2 regions of the Pseudomonas sp. MT3 genome follow, and region 2 is predicted to be linked to the other one. Evidence: predicted binding sites of a transcription regulator. Region 2 holds the regulator's gene; the other holds the start of a gene.
The links. The regulator FliA, encoded in region 2, starts transcription of late flagellar genes. The targets are predictions, from matches to a motif close to CTAAAGTTTNNNNNNNNNNNGCCGNTAA.
Positions count from the first base shown of each region.

Region 1: a site for FliA is predicted at 8,052-8,079, ahead of ACYCAX_RS01085 (methyl-accepting chemotaxis protein). Genes of this name have one in related genera too.

Region 1 covers NZ_JBTVPY010000001.1:255,232-267,085, reverse strand. The annotation lists gene ACYCAX_RS01120 (hypothetical protein) at 1-258, shown strand; gene ACYCAX_RS01115 (NnrS family protein) at 245-1,435, shown strand; gene ACYCAX_RS01110 (patatin-like phospholipase family protein) at 1,791-2,873, opposite strand; gene ACYCAX_RS01105 (PepSY domain-containing protein) at 3,026-3,334, shown strand; gene ACYCAX_RS01100 (PepSY domain-containing protein) at 3,334-3,648, shown strand; gene ACYCAX_RS01095 (response regulator transcription factor) at 3,648-4,328, shown strand; gene ACYCAX_RS01090 (ATP-binding protein) at 4,325-5,644, shown strand; gene ACYCAX_RS01085 (methyl-accepting chemotaxis protein) at 5,869-8,013, opposite strand; gene ACYCAX_RS01080 (Na+/H+ antiporter family protein) at 8,315-9,634, shown strand; gene ACYCAX_RS01075 (AI-2E family transporter) at 9,720-10,784, shown strand; gene nuoN (NADH-quinone oxidoreductase subunit NuoN) at 11,043-11,854, opposite strand, start outside.
Region 2 covers NZ_JBTVPY010000004.1:86,408-98,261, reverse strand. The annotation lists gene ACYCAX_RS05615 (DUF2802 domain-containing protein) at 1-12, opposite strand, end outside; gene ACYCAX_RS05610 (chemotaxis protein CheW) at 14-493, opposite strand; gene ACYCAX_RS05605 (CheW domain-containing protein) at 565-1,461, opposite strand; gene ACYCAX_RS05600 (ParA family protein) at 1,553-2,341, opposite strand; gene motD (flagellar motor protein MotD) at 2,389-3,273, opposite strand; gene ACYCAX_RS05590 (flagellar motor protein) at 3,287-4,027, opposite strand; gene ACYCAX_RS05585 (protein-glutamate methylesterase/protein-glutamine glutaminase) at 4,027-5,139, opposite strand; gene ACYCAX_RS05580 (chemotaxis protein CheA) at 5,196-7,433, opposite strand; gene ACYCAX_RS05575 (protein phosphatase CheZ) at 7,465-8,250, opposite strand; gene ACYCAX_RS05570 (chemotaxis response regulator CheY) at 8,317-8,691, opposite strand; gene fliA (RNA polymerase sigma factor FliA) at 8,869-9,618, opposite strand; gene fleN (flagellar synthesis regulator FleN) at 9,615-10,445, opposite strand; gene flhF (flagellar biosynthesis protein FlhF) at 10,614-11,854, opposite strand, start outside.

The DNA.
Region 1 (11,854 bases), on a different contig from region 2:
ATGGACGGTCTTTTCGCTTGCCCCAGACGGAACCTGGTAATGTCGTCGACGCTGCTCGGCAGCGGGCTTGCGCTGTTGCTGGTGGGGATCATCGGAGCCTATTTCGTCGATACCCGGCTGTCGCTGCTGGCGATCGTGATGGCTCACGCATTTACCATCCTCGGTCCTACACTACTGAAGCTGGGCTATGTGCTGCGTCTCATCGCCCAGCATCAGATGCGCAAGGAAGGATGGGAGGCATGCTGTGTTGCTGGTTGATCGAAAAGCGTTGTTGAGCATTCCGCCGCTGTGGCGCCTGGGCTTCCGCCCATTCTTCCTCGGCGGCGCGTTGTTTGCGTTGATCGGTATTGCCGCCTGGGCGGCGGTGCTGCTGGGGGTGTTGCCGGCCTGGGAGCCACTGGGTGGCTGGTTGGCCTGGCACCGTCACGAAATGCTGTTTGGATTCGCCAGCGCCATCGTCGCTGGCTTTTTGTTGACGGCCGTCCAGACCTGGACCGGCCGACCCGGCGTCAGCGGGCGCCCGCTGATGATTCTCTCCGCGATCTGGCTGGCGGCCCGGCTCGGCTGGCTCGGCGGTGCGCCGCTGTGGCTGGTCACGCCGCTGGAACTGGCGTTCCTGCCGGCGCTGGCGTTCTTCGTCGGACGCAGCCTGTGGCAGGTGAAACAGGTGCGTAACTACCCGGTGATCGCGGTGCTGACACTGCTCACCCTGGCCGATGCACAGGTAATGCTGGGCCTCTGGAGCGGTAACGAAAACTGGCAGCGTGGCGGTGTGCTGGCCGCGCTCTGGCTGGTGGCGGCCCTGATGGGGCTGATCGGCGGACGGGTCATTCCTTTCTTCACCCAGCGTGGCCTGGGGCGCACCGCGCAGGTGCCGGCCTGGCCCTGGCTGGACAACGTGCTGCTGGCCGGCACGATGCTGGTGGCCGTGCTGACGGCGACCGGATTCGGCCTGACGCCGCAGCCGCTGGTGGGCGCGCTGTTCGCGGTGCTCGCCCTGGGGCACCTGATTCGCCTGTGGCGCTGGCGGGACAAGGGGATCTGGAGCGTACCGCTGCTGTGGTCGCTGCACCTGGCCTATCTCTGGATGATGCTGGCCCCGGCGGGCATGGCCGCATGGAACTTCGGTGCGCCGCTCGCCGTCAGCCTGCCGATCCATGCGCTGACGGTTGGCGGTGTGGGTGGCCTGATCCTGGCGATGATCGCCCGCGTCAGCCTTGGCCATACGGGGCGCCCGCTGCAGCCGCCGAAGGTCATGGCCTTGGCGTTCGCGCTACTGAACCTGGGGGTGCTTTTCCGGGTGCTGCTGGTGGTGTGGCTGCCGCTGCAGGGCCTGAGCCTGGCCGCTGCCTGTTGGGTGGTGGCTTTCCTGCTGTTCGCCTGGCACTACGGGCCGATGTTCTGGCGTCCGCGGCTGGATGGGCAGCCGGGCTGATTTCTCTTCGCGAACCCGCCTGGCACCGAACCTGCCGACGAATCGCGGACGGAGTCCACTTCTACAGGATCGGTATGTGCCGCGTTATCCGTAGGAGCGGGCTCCGTCCGCGATGCCCTTCGTAGGGCGAATAACGCGCAGCGTTATCCGCCGTGATGGGTATCGCTTCGCTCAACGCCATCCTACGTATGCCATCCCGGTGGGTTTCTTGTAGGAGCGAGCTTGCTCGCGAACTCGCCTGGCACCGAACCTTCCGGCGAATCGCGAACAGAGTCCGCTTACTGCCAGGGCGAGGCGGGAAGGGCGAATGAGCGGAACGAAGGTAGACGGCGCATGGTGATGCAAGTCGCGCCGATCATGTCAGCGGCAGCAGGCGCTCACCCAGCCGGCCGCTGTCTGCCAGTTCAAGGAACTCGTCGCCCATCCGCCGGCTTTCGTCCATCGCCTTGTGCCAGTAGCGCTCGCGGCCGGCGTCGTCGCCCAGGTAACGGTGGAAGTCCTTGCGGTCCGGCAGCTTGTTGTGCGGCAGGCGCGCGAGGTACTCCTTCGACGGCGCGAGCAGCAGCACGTCCTGCAGGCGGCCGGCGTCGCCACGGCGCCAGGGCAGGCTCTTGTCGAACCAGCCGGGGATCACCTTGTCGGTGAAGTGCGGATAGAGCACCACGCCTTCGGGCAGGTAGGGCAGGTCGAGGTGGTAGTCGAGCAGTCCGCCATCGCGGTAGGTGCCTGGGCCGGCGCCGGGAATGTCGCGCACGCCTTCCATCACCATCGGGATGGAACCTGAGGCGAGCAGGGCGTGACGCAGGTTGGCCAGGTCCAGGTGCAGGTAGCGCGAGGGGAAGTCCGACAGCGCTTCCAGCGGCGGAGCGCGGCGCGAGTCGTGGATGATCAGGCGCTCGAAATGCCGGTGCAGGTGACGACGCCCCACCAGGTTGTCGCGGATCACTGCGCCCAGTCCGAGGCCGAGGTTGGCCTTGCCGTCCCGGGCGAGGCGGCCGTGGCTCTTTACCACCACCACGTTGAGGCGGTACCAGGGGTTGTCCAGTACGCTGGAGTCGCGGCCGTCGAGCAGGTCGTCGAGCATTTTCGCGCAGCTTTTCGAGACGTCGGCGATGCTCGCATTGCGGGCGAAACGCTGCTGGGTGTAAAGCGCTCCGAGGCGGCGGATGCCCTCGGCCGGATCCGGCAGGCAGGCGCTGGCGAAGCGCCAGGAGCCGATGGACGCACCGATCAGCGAGCGTTCGCGCGGTGCGCGTGGCAGCCATTCGCCGAACAGCGCCAGGTCCAGGCCCTGGATGCCCAGCGCCTTCGGGCCTCCGGCGGCGCCAGGCAGGATGCCGACGTCGGCGGGGGCCAATCCCTGTTCGCGGATGCGCTTGAGGGCGCGGGTGCCGGCCTTGAGGGTGAGGGCGGGAGTCTTGATCTGGATGGCGGTCATGCGGGGCCTCGCGGATGCAGGCCCGCGATTATAGAGCCTGTATGCGGCGAGCAAGGATACTTCACGGGGTGAATGACCTTTGTCGATTCAGCTTGAATTAAGTCCTTCACCTTAGTCTGAGGACGATGCTATTTCAGACGAGGTGTTTGCCCATGAAACCGCTGATCATCCTCACCGCCGCCACCGCGCTGCTGCTTGGCGCCGCCACGGCGATGGCCCACGACGTTGGACCGGACGAGGCGCTGCGTCTGCGCGATGCCGGCACCATCCGCGATTTCGAAGCGCTCAACCAGACCGCGCTGGGCAAGCATCCGGGCGGAACGGTGTACGATAGCGAGCTTGAGCTGGAACATGGCCGCTACCTCTACAAGGTCGATATCAAGGACGCCCAGGGCGTGAAATGGGATGTCGAACTCGATGCGGTGAGCGGTGCAGTCATCAAGGATCGCCAGGACGACTGATGAAGATCGATTTGCCGCGCGTGGCCCTGCTGGCCGTTGCGCTCGCCCTGTCGGCCGGCGCCGCGCAGGCCCATGACCTGAGCCAGGACGAGGCCCTGCGGCTGAGCCGTGAGGGCGTGATCCGCCCGTTCGAGGAAATCCTGCCCATCGCCCAGGCCCGCTATCCCGGTTCGAAGTTGCTGGAGGCGGAGCTGGAGAAGGAACACGACGCCTATGTCTACGAGGTGGAGTTGCTCACCGTCGATGGCGTGGTGCGCGAACTGGAACTGGATGCCCGCGACGGTCGCATCCTCAAGGATAAGGAAGACGACTGATGCGCCTGCTGCTGGTGGAAGACCACGTCCCCCTGGCCGATGAACTGCTGGCCGCCCTGACGCGCCAGGGCTATGCCGTCGACTGGCTGGCCGACGGCCGCGATGCCGCCGTGCAGGGCGCCAGCGAGCCCTATGACCTGATCGTTCTCGACCTCGGCCTGCCGGGGCGTCCAGGACTGGATGTGCTGCGCGAATGGCGCGGCATGGGGCTGGCAACGCCAGTGCTGATCCTCACCGCGCGCGGTTCCTGGGCCGAGCGCATCGACGGCTTGAAGGCTGGCGCCGACGACTACCTCACCAAGCCATTCCATCCCGAAGAGCTACTGCTGCGCATCCAGGCGCTGCTGCGCCGTGCCCGTGGCCTGGCCAACCAGAGCCAGCTGGAGGTGGCGGGGCTGAGCCTGGACGAGGCGCGGCAGTGCGTGCAGCAGGGCGGCAAGGACGTCGATCTGACTTCCGCCGAGTTCCGCCTGCTGCGCTACTTCATGCTGCATCCCGGGCAGTTGCTGTCGAAGTCCCACCTCGCGGAGCACCTCTATGACGGCGAGACGGAGCGCGACTCCAACGTCATCGAGGTGCATATCAACCACCTGCGCCGCAAGCTGGGCCGCGAGATCATCGAGACCCGCCGTGGGCAGGGATACCGCTTCACCGGCAATGCCGGCGGAGCCGCCCGTTGATGTCGATCCAGCGCCGGCTCGGCCTCGGGCTCGGCGTGGTGCTGGTGGTGATCGGCCTGGCGCTGGCGCAGACCGGGCTCTGGCTGTTCGACCAGGGGTTGCGCCGCTATCTCGCCAACGGCCTGCAGGACGAGGCGGAAAGCCTGCTGGTGGGCATCATGCGCGGCCCGGCCGGGCTGCAACTGGACAGCCAGCGGGTGGATGCCGTCTACGAGCGGCTGTTCTCCGGACGCTATTTCGTCATCCGCTTCGATGACGTCACCTGGCGCTCCCGTTCCCTGTGGGACCGCGAGCTGGATCTGCCGTCGCACAAGGGCCTGGCCCGTGACCTGGAAAAGGGCCCGGAGGGGCAGCGCCTGCTGGTCTATCGCGGCGACTACAAGCGCTATGGCAAGAAACTGAGGATTGTCGTGGCGCAGGATTACACGCCGATCCTCAAGAGCTTCAATCGCCTGCGCAACATCGGCCTGGGCGCCGGCGGGGTGGCGTTGCTGCTGATCCTGGTCTTCCAGGGCTTCGCCGTGCGTCGTGCGCTACGTCCGCTGGAACGGGTGCGCCAGCAGATCGCGCAGTTGCAGGAGGGGCGGCGCAGCCAGTTGGACCGCCAGGTACCGCAGGAGCTGGAACCGCTGGTGGATCAGGTCAACCACCTGTTGCAGCACACCGAGGATACCCTGCGCCGCTCGCGCAACGCGCTGGGTAACCTCGGCCATGCCTTGAAAACGCCGTTGGCGGTCCTGATCAGCCTTGCCGATCGCGCCGAGCTGCATGAGCACCCGGAGTTGCGCCGTGTGCTGCAGGATCAGTTGGAGCAGATCGAGCAGCGCCTGGCCCGCGAGCTGGGGCGGGCGCGTCTGGTGGGAGAAGCGCTGCCCGGCGCGCATTTCGACTGCGATGCCGAACTGCCCAGCCTGTGCGAGATGCTGCGGCTGATTCATGGCGAGCACCTGCGGATCGACTGGAACGCGACGCCCGGCCTGCGGCTGCCGTTCGACCGTGAGGACCTGCTGGAGATGCTGGGCAACCTGCTGGACAACGCCTGCAAGTGGGCGGACGGCCAGGTGCGGCTGACAGTGGAGAAGGGCGCCGATCGCTATCTTCTGAGCGTGGATGATGATGGCCCTGGCATCGCCGAGGAGCAGCGTGACAGCGTACTGGAGCGTGGCACGCGGCTGGACGAGCAGGTTGCGGGGCATGGCCTGGGCTTGGGCATCGCGCGGGATATCGCGGCGGCGTGTGGCGGTGGCCTGAGGCTGGAGGCGAGCGAGTTGGGTGGATTGCGCGTGGTGATCGAGTTGCCGCGTCGGGTGGCGTGATTCCGGTTTTTGTAGGAGCGGACTCTGTCCGCGATGGGTGCCGTGCGGTTCGCGAGCAAGGACTGGGCGTCCCCCTCGGTCCTACGAAGAGCGCGCCGAGTTTCCCCTGTAGGAGCGAGCTTGCTCGCGAACCAGCCCGAACGTCGGCGTCGCCGTCTGAACCATGTCCCGGCTGCGCCGGGGTTTCGCGGAGAAGCTCCGCTCCTACGAAAGCGGCTCTGGCGTCAAACCCGGAACTGATCCATCAACCCCTGCTGATGGTTCGCCAACTGGTTCAGCGACTGGCTGACCTGCGCCGATTCCTGCGCCTGGCTGGACAGCGATTCGGTCACGTCGCGAATGCCCGCCACGTTGCGGTTGATCTCCTCGGCCACCGCGCTCTGTTCCTCGGCGGCGCTGGCGATCTGCAGGTTCATGTCGGTGATCACGCTGACCGCCTCGCCGATGCGCTGGAGCGCGGCCACGGCCTGCTCGACCTGCGAAACGCTGTCCTGCGCCTGGCGATGACTGTTGTTCATCGCGCCGACCACGTCGCGGGTGCCGCTCTGCAAGCCTTCGATCACCTGGCGGATTTCCTCCACCGAATCCTGGGTGCGCCGGGCGAGGTTGCGTACTTCGTCGGCGACCACCGCGAAACCACGCCCGGCTTCACCCGCGCGAGCCGCTTCGATGGCCGCATTGAGCGCCAGCAGGTTGGTCTGCTCGGCGATGCCACGGATCACGTCCAGCACCGAGCCGATCTGCTCGCTGCTCGCCGCCAACCCTTCGACCTGATTCATGGCGCTGCTCATGTCGCTGGCCAGTTCGTCGATCATGCGCGTGGTGTTGTCGATCACGCTGAGGCCATCGCGGGTCGCGCCATCGGCGCCACGGGCGGCCTCGGCGGCCATCGCCGCGCTGTTGGCGACGTCATGGGCGGTGGCGCTCATCTCTTGCGAGGCGGTGGCGACCTGGTCGACTTCGCGGAACTGCTGCTGCATGCCGGCGCTGGTCTGGCTGGCGATCTCCGAGGATTGGTCGGCGGTGGCGCGGGCGTCCTGCACGGAGGATTTCACGTCGCGGATGATCGGTTGCAGCTTGTCGAGGAAGCGGTTGAACCAGCCGGCCAGCTCGCCCAGTTCATCCCTGCCCGAATAGTTCAGGCGCGTGGTCAGGTCGCCTTCGCCGCTGGCGATATTGCGCAGCATGGCGGCGACGTCGAGGATCGGCCGGGTCACGCCACGGGCGGTGAGCCACATGGCGAACAGGCCGATGAGCACCGCGATCAGGCCGAAGCCGAGCTGGGAGAGGGTGCCCTGCGTGCGCTGCTCGTCGAGCTGCTGTTGCAGGGCGATGGCCGGGCCGAGCAGGGTCTGCTGCGGCACTTCGAGCAGGACACCCCAGGGCTTGGAGCCGGGAATCGGTTGCAGCGGCTCGATGACCCGCAACTGATCGTCCTGGCGTAGCACCTGCTTGCGGTTGGCGGCGATGGACTGCAGCAGCTGCGCCCCTTGCTCCGGATAGATCTCCTGCAATTTCTTGCCCAGCCGGCTGGCGTCGGCGCTGTGTCCGGCGAGCAGGCCGGCGGCGCTGACAATGCTGACCTTGCCCTGGCCGTCGTACAGTTCCTGGCTACCCTGGCGGCTGATCTCCTGCAGCTTGTCCAGGCCGATGTCCAGACCCATCACGCCGACGATCCTGCCGTCCAGCTCCAGGGGGAAGGCGATGCTGGTCATCAGTACCTGGCGGTCGCCGACCTCGTCGAAATAGGGATCGAGCACGCAGGCTTGGCCACTGGTCTTGGGGCAGGTGAACCACGCGTTGTAGGCCGCGCCGCTTGGGCCGGGGGTGGTGTCGGCGAGCATGTCTTCGTTCATCGACTCGGATTCGAGCTTGCCTGGCGTGGACTGTGACCAGTAAAGCGAGAAGCGTCCGGCGTCGTTGCTGCCCAGCTCGGCCTGGCCGGCGAACAGCGTGTCCTTGCCGTCCAGGGCGTTGGGTTCGAAGGTGACGTAGAGCCCGAGCAGTTCGGGGTTGCCTTCCAGGGCGGTTTTTACCTGGCGGGTGAGGTCTTCGCGCAGGTCGTAGGCGTCGAGGAAGCGCTTTTGCGCCTGGTCGCGCAGGAACAGCACTTGCCGGGAGAAGCCTTTGCCGTACTGGTAGGCGTCCATGATGTAGCGCTGGATGCGCATGGCCTGGACTTCGCCGCGCGATTGCAGGCGTGCCTGGGCGGCTTCGTCGAGCATGCGGGTGCTGGATTCCTTGACCAGCGCGGTGCTGTACTGGGTGCGGAACACGGAAAGGCCGGACAACAGCGATACCACGCCAAGCAGGCAGAGACCGGCGAGCAGCGTGATCTTCCATTGGATGGAAAGGCGGCGGAGAAGCATGGTTATGTCCTTGAGCAGGAAACCTTGGGGCTACCGGGTTATCGGCATTTTCGGCCCCGTCTTGATCGATAACAGGATGAAACGCCAGAAAACAGGCGATTCTGGTGTGCCCAGTCGAAGGGCAGCGGTTTTTCAGCAAAAAGCGTGCTCAGCAAGGCGAAAATCCTGTCGGGAATGCGTCGTTCGTGGCATGAAAGACCTTGATTCGACTGGCTTTTTGACAGGCCGGATGGGGTTCGGCAGAGTACGCGCCTTTTGCCCGCCCTGAGACGGGCGGACTTGGCTGTGGAGGAGTGATGAGATGAATGCGGTGCTGATCGCCGTTGGCTTGATGCTGGTGCTGAGCCTGTGCCGCGTGCATGTGGTGGTGGCGCTGATCGCCGGCGCGGTAGCGGGCGGGTTGCTCGGTGGCCTGGGCATGGAGGGGACGCTCAAGGCGTTCAACGCCGGCCTGGGTGGTGGCGCGACGGTAGCGCTGTCCTACGCGATGCTGGGGGCATTCGCGGTGGCCATCGCGCGCTCCGGCATGGCCCATGCGCTCGCCGACCGCGTGCTGGCGCTGCTTGGGCGGCACGAAGACACGGCTCCCGCCGGCTTCAAATGGTTGCTGATCGGACTTCTGCTGCTGGTGGCGATCTCCTCGCAGAACCTGCTGCCGATCCACATCGCCTTCATTCCGCTGCTGGTGCCGCCGCTGCTCTACGTGCTGACTCGCCTGCAGATCGACCGCCGGCTGATCGCCTGCGTGATCACCTTCGGCCTGATCACGCCCTACATGTTCCTGCCGGTGGGGTTCGGCAACATCTTCCTCAACGAGATCCTGCTGGCCAACGTCGCGCGCAGCGGTGTGGATGTCAGTGGCGTGGACGTCAGCCGGGCCATGCTCATCCCGGCGCTGGGCATGGTTTGCGGCCTGCTGATCGCGGTGCTGTTCAGTTACCGGCGCCCGCGCGGCTATGACCTGGAGCGCATCGAGCAGGCCGAGCGGGTGGGCACGCCCTACAGCCCGATGAGCCTGGCGGTGGCCGGGGTGGCGGTGGTGGCGGCATTCGTCATCCAGCTGTGGCTGGACTCGATGATCCTCGGCGCGCTGGTGGGTTTCCTGGTGTTTTCCCTGTCCGGCGTGGTGCGCTGGAAAGAGGCGGACGACCTGTTCACCGAGGGCATGAAAATGATGGCGATGATCGGTTTCATCATGATCGCCGCCGCCGGTTTCGCCGAGGTGATGAAGGCGAGCGGGCAGGTCTCCACCCTGGTGGAAGCAGCGGCCGCCTGGATCGGCCATAGCAAGGCCTGGGGTGCGTTCCTCATGCTGCTGGTGGGGCTGCTGGTGACGATGGGGATCGGTTCGTCCTTCTCCACGGTGCCGATCATCGCGGCCATCTTCGTCCCGCTGGCGGTGCAACTGGGCTTCAGCCCGCTGGCCATCGTCAGTATCGTCGGCACGGCCGGCGCCCTGGGGGATGCGGGATCGCCAGCGTCGGACTCCACCCTGGGGCCCACCTCCGGCCTCAACGTGGACGGGCAGCACAATCACATCTGGGACACCGTAGTGCCGACCTTCCTGCACTACAACCTGCCGCTGCTGGCCTTCGGCTGGGTAGCGGCGATGGTGCTGTAAGAGCGGCGGCGCACCGCAGAAAGTTGCACTCGGCAGGCCAACTGCTGACTAATGAGCAGGTTGCCCCCTTCCTCCGGACCTGCTCATGCTCGAATCTAAACTGGAATACCGGACGTTCCTGCTTCTCCTGGCGGTGGTCACCATCGCCTTCGCCTGGCTGCTGTTGCCGTTCTATGGCGCGGTGTTCTGGGGCACCATCCTGGCGATCATCTTCGCCCCGCTGCAGCGCCGCCTGCGGGTGCGCCTGCATGGGCGCAACAACCTCGCGGCGCTGATCTCGCTGACGATCTGCCTGCTGATCGTGATCCTGCCGATGACCTTCATCGCCGGTGCGCTGGTGCAGGAGGGCGCCACTGTGTACCAGCGCCTGAAGTCGGGCGAACTGAACTTCGTCACCTATTTCCAGCAGGTCATGGCCGCGCTGCCGGATTGGGTGCACCCGTGGTTGGAGCGTTTCGACCTGACGGACCTTTCCAGCCTGCAGGAGAAGCTGTCCGCGGGAGCGATGCAGGCGAGTCAACTGGTCGCCACCAAGGCTTTCAGCATCGGCCAGAACACCTTCGAATTCGTCATCAGCTTCGGCATCATGCTCTACCTGCTGTTCTTCCTCCTGCGCGACGGCCCGGCGCTGGGGCGCCGCATCAAGCAGGCGGTGCCGCTGAGCGGTGAACACAAGCAGCACCTGTTCACCAAGTTCACCACGGTCATTCGCGCCACGGTGAAGGGCAACATCGCCGTGGCCGCGACCCAGGGTGCGCTGGGCGGGCTGATCTTCTGGTTCCTCGGTATTCAGGGCTCGCTGCTGTGGGGCACGCTGATGGCGTTCCTCTCGCTGTTGCCAGCCATCGGTGCGGGGCTGATCTGGGTGCCGGTGGCCGCCTACTTCCTGCTCACCGGGGCAATCTGGCAGGGAGTGGTGCTGACGCTGTTCTGCGTGCTGGTGATCGGCCTGGTGGACAACATCCTGCGCCCGATCCTGGTGGGCAAGGACACCAAGATGCCGGACTACGTGGTGCTGATTTCCACCCTTGGCGGCATGTCGCTGTTCGGCCTCAACGGCTTCGTCATCGGTCCGCTGATCGCGGCGCTGTTCATCGCGTCGTGGGATCTGTTCACTGGGCGCGAATTGAATGAGTCGAAGGCTGAGTAGGGGAGTGCATGGGGCGTATGACCGTTCGCGATTATACGCCCTTCGTTCCCGTATCTGTTCAAGTAGAGTCGTGGAGGAGGCGTAGGTTCTTGTAGGAGCGAGCTTGCTCGCGAACCGCATAACGCCGTGCGTTCCTGAAATACCGTTCGCGAGCAAGGACTGGGCGTCCCCCTCGGTCCTACGAAAAGCGGTCTGCGGCCGAGTGAGTCGCGCCCAATAAAAACCCCGCCGAAGCGGGGTTTTTATTACCTGTCGACCTCAGCCGGCGATGGCTACCAGGCCGCTGTGCTGGAGGATGTCCAGCAGCGGCTGCGGGTACACGCCGAGGAAGAAGGCGAGCAGGGCGATGGCCACCAGCATGATGCCGCCGGCGCGCTGGGCCCAGTCCAGGGGGGCGTCGTGGCGCTTCATGTTCGGTTCGACCAGGAACATGGTCACCATGACGCGCAGGTAGTAGTACAGGCCGATGGCGCTGCCCAGTACCAGAGCGCCGACCAGCCACCACAGGTGGGACTCGACGCCGGTGGCGACGATGTAGAACTTGCCGATGAAGCCGGCGGTCAGCGGGATGCCGGCCAGGGACAGCATCATCACGGTCATCACCGCGGTCAGCACCGGACGGCGCCAGAACAGGCCGCGGTACTCGAACAGGGCGTCGGCGTCGCGGCCGCTGTACGGAGTGGACATCAGGGTGACCACGCCGAAGGCGCCCAGGGTGGTGACCACGTAGGTGGTCAGGTAGACGCCGACCGCTTCCACGGCCAGGCCCTTGCTCGCCACCAGGGCGATCAGCAGGTAGCCGAAGTGGGCGATCGAGGAGTAGCCGAGCAGGCGCTTGATGTTGCTCTGGGTCAGCGCCAGCAGGTTACCGATCAGGATCGAGGCGATGGCGATGACCGCGATGGCGTCATGCAGCAGGCCGTTGTTCAGGGCCGCCGGAGCGATCTGGAACAGGCGCAGCAGCACGGCGAACACGGCGACCTTGCTGGTGGTTGCGAGGAATGCGGCCACCGGGGCCGGGGCGCCTTCGTAGACGTCCGGGGTCCACAGGTGGAACGGTGCCAGCGACA
Region 2 (11,854 bases):
AATCGACAGCACCTCAGATGCTCTCCAGCTCCGACCACTCTTCCTCGGTCATCATCTTGTCCAGCTCGACCAGGATCAGCAGTTCGCCGTTCTTGTTGCACACGCCCTGGATGAACTTGGCCGATTCCTCGTTACCGACGTTCGGCGCGGTCTCGATCTCGGACTGACGCAGGTAGACGACCTCGGCGACGCTGTCGACCAGGATGCCCACCACTTGCTTGTCCGCCTCGATGATGACGATGCGGGTGTTGTCCGAGACCGGCGCCGGGTCCAGCCCGAAGCGCTGGCGGGTGTCGATCACGGTGACCACGTTGCCGCGCAGGTTGATGATGCCCAGCACGTAGCTCGGGGCACCCGGCACCGGCGCGATCTCGGTGTAGCGCAGCACTTCCTGGACCTGCATCACGTTGATGCCGTAGGTCTCGTTGTCCAGGCGGAAGGTGACCCACTGCAGAATCGGATCTTCGGCACCTTGCGCTGACGTTTTCTTCATATCCCCTCGCCTCTTCGTCGAACCACGCCGCCGGGGGCATGGTGAATTTCGTTAAATGGATCGGCGCGCACTCAATGCCGAGGGCGCCGCGTTGCGCCGCTGGCGATCAGTTCGGCCAGCGCCGAGACGTCCAGCAGCGCGCACATCTGCTCGATCACCGTGCCGGCCAGCCACGGGCGTTGCTGGCGCTGGGTGCGCCACTTCACCTCGGACGGATCCAGGCGCACCGAGCGGCTGACCTGGTGCACCGCCAGCCCCCACTCGTAGCCCTGCACGGAAATCACATACTGCAAGCCTTCGCGATAGTCGTCGCGGTAGCGCTCGGGCATCACCCAGCGCGCGGTGTCCAGCACCTTCAGGTTGCCGGCCTGACCCGGCAGGATGCCGAGGAACCAGTCCGGCTGGCCGAACAGCGGAGTCAGATCGTGGCCCGCCAGCGGATAGATCGAACCCAGGCAGACCAGCGGCACCGCCAGGGTCAGCCCGGCGACGTCGAACAGCAGGCATTCGAAAGGTTCGGCGGCCCATACCGGCCGGCCGTCGTCCAGCAGCGCCAGCGGCGCGACCGGCAGTTCGGCGCTGCCCGGCTGGCGCAGTTCGATGACCTGCGCGCTCTGCGCCGGAGACGCGGTGTGCGGCACCACCAGCGGCTCGGCCCCGACCGGACGAGCAGCGGGCTCGTGGGCAACGCTCAGCCGGGCATCACGCACCTGCTCCTCGAGCACCGCGGCTTCAAATTCATCCAGGCTGACGCTGTCGCGCTGCGGCGACACCAGGGTCGGCGGGGGCTCGACAACGGCCGGCGCCACGATCTCGGCACTGGCCAGGGCAACCGCTGCCGGAGCTTCGGGCGCGACGACGGGCGCCGGCGGTTCGTCGGCGAACTCTTCGAAAGCATCCTGCAGCAGCGCGTCCAGATAGGACTGCAACGCAAGCTGGGGGCGCGTGGCGGTAGCGGAACGACTCATGGTTGATGACCGCGCAAAGGGACTTTCCAGCCTATCGGCCGCTGGGTGACGAGACTTGAACGCTCTCGTCGGAAATTCAGGCTCGCCATGCTCAAGCCACCTGCGCCGCCGGCACCTGGGTCAGCAGGTGCTTGAGCAAGGCGCGGTAGGCGATCACGCCCCGGCTGCCGGCCTCGTTGCGCGAGGGCACCAGGCCGTGGCGGCTGGCGTCGCGCAGCTTGGTATCCACCGGCACGAAGGCCTGCCAGAGCGTCTCGGGATAGGTGTCGCGCAACATCCGCAGCGCGCCCAGCGATGCCTGGGTACGACGGTCGAACAGGGTCGGCACGATGGTGAAGGGCAGCGCCTGCTTGCGCGAGCGGTTGACCATCTTCAGGGTGTTGACCATGCGTTCCAGGCCCTTCAGGGCGAGGAACTCGGTCTGCACCGGGATCACCAGGTGCTGGCTGGCCGCCATCGCGTTGACCATCAGCACGCCGAGCAGCGGCGGGCTGTCGATGATCGCGTGGTCGAACTGGCTCCACAACTGCGCCAGGCTCTTGGCGATCACCAGGCCCAGGCCGTTCTGCCCCGGCGACTGGCGCTCCAGGGTGGCCAGCGCGGTACTCGACGGCAGCAGGCGGATGTTCTCGTGACTGGTGGGCAGCAGCAGCGACTCCGGCAGCCCCTCGGGCACGTTGCCCTGGTGCAGGAACAGGTCGAACACGCTGTGCTCCAGGGTGTCCGGGTCGTGGCCGAAATAGCTGGTCATCGAGCCGTGCGGATCGAGGTCGACGATCAGCACACGCTTGCCGGCGTCGGCCAACAGGCCCGCCAGGGCGATGGAGGATGTGGTCTTGCCGACGCCACCTTTCTGGTTGGCTACCGCCCAGACTTTCATAGTGCTCGCTCCCCGCTTGCACAGGATCGGTTCAGGGTCGTCACGTTTCACTCTCCCGCAACCGACGTCGAAGAATTGACGGCGCCACTGCCGGGCGCCTCGCTGGCAACCACCGGTGCAGGTTGCGTGCCAGCGTGACGCAGCGCCGGATCGGGCTGCGCCTTGCCGCTGCCCACGCCGCTCACGCTGCGGCGCACCTCGAGGTTGCGGGAAATCACCAGCACCACCCGGCGATTGCGGGCTCGCCCGTCCGCCGTGGCGTTGTCGGCCACCGGCTGAAACTCACCATAGCCCACCGCCGCCAGCCGGCCGGCATCCAGCCCGTCCTGGGCGAGCATGCGCACGATGCTCGCGGCGCGGGCCGCCGACAGTTCCCAGTTGGTCGGGTACTGGGCATTGTGGATCGGCACGTTGTCGGTGAAGCCTTCGACATGCACCGGGTTGCGGTAAGGCGCCAGAATCCTGGCGACCTTCTCGATGATGCCAAAGGCAGTGTCATTGGGAATCGCATCGCCGCTGGGGAACAACAGGCTGGAATTGAGGGTGATCTCGATCCAGAACTCGTTGCCGCGCACGCTGACCTGATCGCTCTTGATCAGTTCGCCGAACGCCTCGCGCATGCTGCTGGATATCTGCTGCAAGGTATCCGGGCTGCCCTGGGCCTGACCTTCGTCCTGCGGCTCGTTCAGCGACTGGTCCGGCTGCTGGGTGCGTGGCCGCTCCTCGCCGATGGGGATCGGACGCACCGAGCGGTCGGCCTGGTTGAACACGCCGGTCAGGGTTTCCGAGAGGATCTTGTACTTGCCCTCGTTGATCGAGGAGATCGAGTACATCACCACGAAGAAGGCGAACAGCAGGGTGATGAAGTCCGCGTAGGACACCAGCCAGCGTTCGTGATTCTCGTGCTCCTCGTGGCGGCGACGGCGAGGCATTGATGTCCCCTCCTCAGCCGACGAAGCCTTGCAGCTTCAATTCGATGGAGCGCGGGTTCTCACCCTCGGCGATGGACAGCAGGCCCTCCATCAGCATTTCGCGGTAGCAGGACTGGCGCAGCACGATGCTCTTGAGCTTGTTGCCCACCGGCAATAGCAACAGGTTGGCCAGGCCCACGCCGTAGATGGTGGCAACGAAGGCCACGGCGATGCCATTGCCCAGCTGGCTGGGGTCGGCGAGGTTGCCCATCACGTGGATCAGGCCCATGACCGCGCCAATGATGCCGATGGTCGGCGAGTAGCCGCCCATGCTTTCGAACACCTTGGCCGCCGCCAGATCGCGGCTTTCCTGGTTGTACAGGTCGACTTCGAGAATGCTGCGGATGGCTTCCGGCTCGGCGCCGTCCACCAGCAATTGCAGGCCCTTGCGCGCGTAAGGATCGCGCTCGGCGTCGGCGACGCCTTCCAGGCCCAGCAGGCCTTCCTTGCGCGCGGTCATGCTCCAGCCGACCACGTGGCCGATGCCGCCGACCAGGTCCACTCTGGGCGGCAGGATGATCCAGCGCAGCATGTGCAGCGAACGCTTGAGCACCGCCACCGGGGTCTGCAGCAGCGCGGCGGCCAGGGTGCCACCGACCACGATCAGCGCCGCCGGGCCGTTGGCCAGCGCGCCGACATGCCCGCCCTCGAGGAAGTTGCCGCCGATGATGGCGACCAGCGCGAGGATCAGGCCGACCAGGCTGAGCACATCCATCAGCCGCAGGCCTCGGTGAGGTGGCGGCCGATGTCGTCCAGGCTGTACACCGCGTCGGCCAGGCCCGCCTTGGCGATCGCCATCGGCATGCCGTAGATCACGCAGCTGGCTTCATCCTGCGCCCACACCTGGGCACCGCCCTGCTTGAGCATGCGCGCACCTTCGCGGCCATCGGCGCCCATGCCGGTGAGGACCACCGCCAGCACTTTGTCGCCGTAGGCCTTGGACGCGGAACCGAAGGTCACGTCGACGCAGGGCTTGTAGTTCAGGCGCTCGTCACCGGGCAGGATGCGGATCGCGCCACGGGCGTCGACCATCATCTGCTTGCCGCCGGGGGCCAGCAGGGCCACGCCGGGGCGCAGCAGGTCGCCGTCCTCGGCTTCCTTGACGGTGATCCTGCACAGTTTGTCCAGGCGCTCGGCGAAGGCCTTGGTGAAGGCCGCCGGCATGTGCTGGACCAGCACCAGCGGCGCGGGAAAATTGGCGGGCAACTGGGTCAGGACCCGCTGCAGCGCCACCGGCCCACCGGTGGACGTACCGATGGCCACCAGCCGGTAGGCCTTACGCTTTGGGGCGGCGGAGGTCGCCGGCGCGGGAGCGGCGGGCGCCTGGCCGCCGGAGGGGGCCGTCGCGGCCTGGCGCGGGGTACCGCCGGCGGCGGGCGCGGAAGCCGAAGCGCTACCGGAGTAGGAGGCGTAGGCGGCGAAGCGGCGATTGCTCTTGGCAATGGTATGGACCTTCTCGCACAGCAGTTGGCGGACCTTGTCCGGGTTGCGCGAGATGTCCTCGAAGTTCTTCGGCAGGTAGTCCACCGCGCCGGCATCCAGCGCGTCCAGGGTCACCCGCGCGCCCTCGTGGGTCAGCGAGGAGAACATCAGCACCGGCGTCGGGCAGCGCTGCATGATGGTCCGCACGGCGGTGATGCCGTCCATCAGCGGCATCTCGTAGTCCATGGTGATCACGTCGGGCTTGAGCGCCAGCACCTGGTCGATCGCCTCGCGGCCATTGGTGGCCGTGCCGACCACCTGGATCTGCGGATCGGCGGAGAGGATCTCCGAGACACGGCGACGGAAGAATCCCGAATCGTCCACCACCAGGACTTTGACAGCCATAGACACTCCTGAATGAAGCCTTGCCACGCGCGCGGGCGCCCCCACACGCGCAAGAATCAGATACGCCGCGCGTAGCGCTTGAGCATGCTCGGCACATCGAGGATCAGCGCGATGCGCCCGTCCCCGGTGATGGTGGCCCCGGCCATGCCCGGCGTGCCCTGCAGCATCTTGCCCAGCGGCTTGATCACCACCTCTTCCTGGCCCACCAGTTGGTCGACCACGAAGCCGATGCGCTGGGTGCCCACGGAGAGGATCACCACATGGCCCTCGCCCGGCTCGTCATACTGCGCGCCCGGCACCAGCCAGCGCTTGAGGTAGAACAACGGCAGGGCCTTGTCGCGGACGATCACCACTTCCTGGCCGTCGACCACGTTGGTGTTCGACAGGTCGAGGTGGAATATCTCGTTGACGTTGACCAGCGGGAAGGCGAAGGCCTGGTTGCCCAGCATCACCATCAGGGTCGGCATGATCGCCAGGGTCAGCGGGACCTTGATGACGATCTTCGAGCCCTGGCCCTTGGTCGAGTAGATGTTGATGATGCCGTTGAGCTGGGAAATCTTGGTCTTCACCACGTCCATGCCGACACCACGGCCGGAGACGTCGGAGATCTCGGTCTTGGTCGAGAAGCCCGGGGCGAAGATCAGGTTGTAGCAGTCGGACTCGGACAGGCGATCGGCCGCATCCTTGTCCAGCAGGCCCTTCTCCACGGCCTTGGCGCGCAGCACGTCCGGGTCCATGCCCTTGCCGTCGTCGGAGATCGACAACAGGATGTGGTCGCCTTCCTGCTCGGCGGACAGCACCACCTTGCCCGAACGCGACTTGCCGGCGGCCTCGCGCTCGTCGGGGCCTTCGATGCCGTGGTCCACGGCGTTGCGCACCAGGTGCACCAACGGGTCGGCCAGGGCCTCGACCAGGTTCTTGTCGAGGTCGGTCTCTTCGCCGATCAGTTCCAGGTTGATCTCTTTCTTCAGGCTGCGAGCCAGGTCGCGGACCTGGCGCGGGAAGCGCCCGAAGACCTTCTTGATCGGCTGCATGCGGGTCTTCATGACCGCTGACTGCAAGTCAGCGGTGACCACATCGAGGTTGGAGACGGCCTTGGCCATCGCCTCGTCGCCGCTGTTGGCGCCCAGGCGCACCAGGCGGTTACGCACCAGCACCAGTTCGCCGACCATGTTCATGATCTCGTCCAGGCGCGCGGTGTCCACGCGCACGGTGGTTTCCGCTTCGTTGGCCGGTTTCTCTGCAGCGGCAGCGGCGGGCTTGGCCGCAGCAGGCTTGGCGGCAGCGGCCGGCGCCGGAGCGGCAGCGGGCTTGGGCGCAGGTGCAGCAGCCGCTTTGGGCTGTGCATTGGATGGTGCAGCTGCGACCGGCTCTTCCTTCGCGCCAGTGAACTGGCCCTTGCCGTGCAGCTCGTCGAGCAGCTTCTCGAATTCGTCGTCGGTGATGTTGTCGTCGCCACCGGCAGCCGGAGCTTCCTCGGGCTTGACCTCGGCAGCAGCAGCCTCGACGGGAGCGGCGGCTTCTTCCTTCGCGCCGGTGAACTGGCCCTTGCCGTGCAGCTGGTCGAGCAGCGCTTCGAACTCGTCGTCGCTGATCTCGTCGCCAGCACCGGCGGCGGGCGCCTCGGCAACCGGTGCCGGAGCCGCGCTGACGGGTTCCTTGGCAGCAGCGCTGAACTGGCCCTTGCCGTGCAACTGGTCGAGCAGTGCTTCGAATTCGTCGTCGGTGATGTCGTCGCCACCGCTGCCAACCGGCGCGGCAGGGGCTTCTGCGGCAGGCTCGAGGGCATCCATCAGCTGTTCGAACTCGGCGTCGGTGATGTCGCCATACGCGGCCGCAGCGGCCGGGGCTTCTTCAACGACAGGCTCGGCAACGACCGCAGCGGGAGTTTCGGCGGGAGCGGCCCCCGGCTCGGCCAGGCGCGACAGCGCCGCCAGCAGCTCAGGCGTGGCCGGGGTCGGCTCTTGCGCATCGCGCACTTGCTGGAACATGACGTTGACGGTGTCCAGCGCCTGCAGGACCACGTCCATCAGTTCGGCATCCACGCGGCGCTCGCCCTTGCGCAGGATGTCGAACACGTTCTCGGCGATGTGGCAGCACTCCACCAGCGCGTTCAGCTGGAGAAAGCCCGCGCCGCCCTTGACGGTGTGGAACCCACGGAAAATCGCATTGAGCAGGTCCATGTCATCGGGTCGGCTTTCCAGCTCGACCAGTTGCTCGGACAGTTGCTCGAGGATCTCGCCGGCCTCCACCAGGAAGTCCTGGAGGATCTCGTCATCGGCGTCGAAGCTCATTCGGTGCTCCCTCTACAGCGTCAGCGGACGCTTAAAAACCAAGGCTGGACAACAGATCGTCGACATCGTCCTGACCGGATACGACGTCCTTTCTTGTATCGGCAGCGATCTGCGGACCTTCACCCTTGGACGATCTTTCTTTTTCCACCGCGTCGCGCATGCCGTCGTGGTCGTGCTCGATGCCCGCGTAACGGTCCACCTGGCCGGCCATCCAGACCAGCTTGACCAGGTTCGCCTCGACCTCGGTGACCAGCCTGGTGACGCGCTTGATCACCTGCCCGGTGAGGTCCTGGAAGTCCTGTGCGAGGAGGATGTCGTTGAGGTGCGCGGAGAGCTTGCGGCTGTCCTGGGCGCTGATGTAGAGGAACTGCTCGACGCGCTTGGCCAGGTCGCGGAAGGCGTCGGGGCCCAGCTCGCGACGCATGAAGCGCGACCAGTCTTCCTGCAGCGCCTTGGCCTGGGTCTCGATGTGCATCACCACCGGGGTGCACTCTTCCACCAGGTCCATGGTGCGGTTGGCCGCTTTCTCGGTCATCGTCACCACGTAGGACAGGCGGTCGGTGGCGTCGGCGATCTGCGAGACTTCCTGGGCGCGCGGGGAACTGGGATCGATCTGGAAGTTGACGATGGCGTTGTGCAGCTCGCGGGTGAGCTTGCCGACTTCCTGGTAGAGCCCGCGATCGCGCGCCTGGTTGAGCTCGGAGATCAGTTGCACGGCGGTCTGCACATCACCCTGCTCCAGGCAATCGACCAATTCGCGCGCGTGTTTTTTCAGGGTCGACTCGAAGTCACCCGCGGATTCGTTGACGAGATCCATGACGCCCTCTTGATGCGAGGGGCTGTTGGTGTTTCGGCGCAAGCGGCGAAACATCAACAGACCCTACTAGCTGCCGACCCGCTCGAAAATCTTCTCGATCTTTTCTTTCAGCACCTGAGCGGTGAAAGGCTTGACCACATAGCCGTTGACCCCGGCCTGGGCCGCTTCGATGATCTGGTCGCGCTTGGCCTCGGCGGTGACCATCAGCACCGGCAGGTGCTTCAGGCGCTCGTCGGCGCGCACCGCGCGCAGCAGGTCGATGCCGGTCATGCCGGGCATGTTCCAGTCGGTGACGAGGAAGTCGAAATTGCCGCTGTGCAGCATCGGCAGCGCGGTGGTGCCGTCGTCGGCCTCCGCGGTGTTGGTGAACCCCAGGTCCCGCAGGAGGTTCTTGATGATGCGCCTCATCGTGGAAAAATCGTCCACGATGAGAATTTTCATATTCTTGTCCAAACCGACCTCCATCGATACCAGGCACGTCCTGGCGGGCGTACCGTCAATTCATTGAGCGGCGTGCGCTCATCCCGTGTGGGCGGCGTCAAAGGGACGGCGCCCAGGAGAAAACTCAAGACCTGAGGCTTTCTCGCAAGAAAAATCCGACGCGAAACTACCCGAAGCTCAGTGCGCTCGCCACTCCGCCAGGCGTGCCCGCAGGCGCGCGGCGCACTGGCTGTGCAACTGGCTGACCCGGGATTCGCTGACGCCCAGCACTTCGCCGATCTCCTTGAGGTTCAGTTCCTCGTCGTAGTACAGCGCCAGCACCAGCCGCTCGCGTTCGGGCAGCTTGGTGATGGCGTCGGCGAGCGCCGCCTGGAAGCGTTCGTCTTCCAGACCGTGGGCGGGCTCGTTGCCCTGGTGCGAAGCATCTTCGGCCAGGCCGCTGCCCTGCTCGCCGTCCTGCAGCAGATCGTCGAAGCTGTACAGCCGGCTGCCCTGGGTGTCGCTGAGGATGCCGTAATAATCTTCGAGACTCATATTGAGTTCGGCAGCAACTTCCTGATCTTTAGCGTCACGACCGGTTCTGGCCTCGACGGCGCGGATCGCATCACTGACCATGCGGGTGTTGCGATGCACCGAACGCGGGGCCCAGTCGCCCTTGCGCACCTCGTCGAGCATGGCGCCACGGATGCGGATGCCAGCATAGGTTTCGAAGCTCGCGCCCTTGCCGGCGTCGTATTTCTTCGAGGCTTCCAGCAGGCCGATCATGCCGGCCTGCATCAGGTCCTCCACCTGCACGCTGGCCGGCAGGCGGCCGAGCAGGTGGTAGGCGATACGCTTGACCAGCGGCGCGTACCGCTGGATCAGTTGGTCCTGGGAGTTCTGCGCCTGCGCCTTGCTGTACATACGCGCTCCGGAGGCCGTCATCATACGGCCGAACCCGTGGTCGGATGCTGCACCAGGCGTTCGACGAAGAACTCCAGGTGCCCTCGCGGATTGGCCGGCAGCGGCCAGCTGTCGACTTTCTGCGCTATCGCGCGGAAGGCCAGGGAAGCCTTGCTGCGCGGAAACGCCTCATACACCGAACGCTGCTTCTGCACCGCCTTGCGCACCGATTCGTCGTACGGGATGGCGCCCACGTACTGCAGCGCCACGTCGAGGAAGCGGTCGGTGACCTTGGTCAGCTTGGCGAACAGGTTGCGGCCCTCCTGGGGGCTGTGCGCCATGTTCGCCAGTACGCGGAAGCGGGTCATGCCGTAGTCGCGGTTGAGCAGCTTGATCAAAGCGTAGGCGTCGGTGATGGAAGTGGGTTCATCACAGACGACCAGCAGCACTTCCTGCGCTGCGCGGACGAAGCTCACCACCGAGTCGCCGATGCCGGCGGCGGTGTCCACCACCAGCACGTCGATGTTGTCGCTGATGTCGCTGAAGGCCTGGATCAGGCCGGCGTGCTGCATCGGCGTGAGGTGCACCATGCTCTGCGTGCCGGAGGCCGCCGGGACGATGCGCACGCCGCCGGGGCCCTGGAGGATCACGTCGCGCAGGTCGCATTCGCCTTCGATGACGTCGGCCAGCGTGCGCTTGGGCGTCAGGCCCAGCAGCACGTCGACGTTGGCCAGGCCCAGGTCGGCGTCCAGCAGCATGACGCGACGGCCCAGATCGGCCAGCGCCAGCGACAGGTTCACCGACACATTGGTCTTGCCGACACCACCCTTGCCGCCGGTGACTGCGATTACCTGTACAGGATGCATGCCCATATCAATACCTTGTCTCGTCGTTCGACCGCCGCGCCCCCTGGCGCTGCGGTCCTGCCGGCCGCGGTGCTCTACCGCTTCCGGCGTTCGCGGATCGTCTCCCAGAGCATCCGCATCGCCGGGTGGCCCTGTCGGCCGCCCTTCGCCCCACCACGGGGCCGTTCAATTCGCTCAACCGGCGCAACGCACCGGCTGCTGGTACAGGCCGGCGAACATGTCGGCCATCGCATCCTCGCTCGGTTCTTCCGACGCCTGCAGACTCACCGCGCGGCTGACCAACTGGTGACTGCGCGCCACCTGCAGATCATCCGGAATCCGCGGACCATCCGCCAGATAGGCTACCGGGAGACGCTGACCGATAGCCAGAGCCAGAGCTTCGCCGAGGCTGCCGGCTTCGTCCAGCTTGGTCAGGACGCACCCGGCCAGGCCGCACGAACGATAGTTCTGCCAGGCGGCCTTGAGCACCTGGCTCTGGCTGGTCGCGGCCAGCACGAGGTAATTCTTCACGTTCAGGCTCTGCGCAGCCAGCGCTTCGAGCTGCATGCGCAGCGCCGGATCGTTGGCGGGCAGGCCGGCGGTATCGATCAGCACCAGGCGCTTGCGCGCCAGCGGCGCCATCGCCTGGATCAGCGACTGGCCCGGATCGATCAGGGTCACCGGCACGTTGAGGATGCGGCCGAGGGTCTTGATCTGCTCCTGCGCGCCGATGCGGAAGCTGTCCATCGACACCAGGGTGATGCTCTGCGCGCCGTACTTCAGTACGTAGCGAGCGGCCAGCTTGGCCAGGGTGGTGGTCTTGCCCATGCCTGCCGGACCGACCAGCGCGACCACTCCGCCCTGCTCCAGCAGGTCGATTTCCGGGGTGCTGATCGAGCGCGCCAGGTGCGCCAGCAGCATGCGCCAGGCCTGTTTCGGCTCGGCGATGGAGGCCACTTTCTCCAGCAGGCTGCGCGACAGGTCCGCCGGCAGGCCCATACGCTGCAGGCGACGCCACAGGTTGGCCTGCTTCGGACGCTGGTTCTGCAACTGGCTCCAGGCAATGGAGCCCAGTTGCACTTCGATCAGTTCACGCAGGCCGTTGAGCTCGAAGCGCATGGCGTCCAGCGCCTGTTGGCCGACGCTGGCGGCCGCCGGTGCGGTCATGGTTTCGGCGAGGGTTTCGGCAGCGCTGCGACGCGGCGCTTCGGCGCCGTACATTTGACGGTCCTTGCGCACGGCCTCGCTCATGCGGGCCGGCTCGCTCAGTTCGGCCTTGGCCTCGGCGATGCGCGCCTGGGTCTTGCGCAGTTCGGCTTCCAGTGCCGGGTTCGGCTTGCTCGCCGCCACCGGGGCCTGGTAGTCCAGCGCCGCGGTCAGCTCGACGCCGCCGGCGACACGGCGATTGCCGATGATCGCGGCGTCCGGGCCCAACT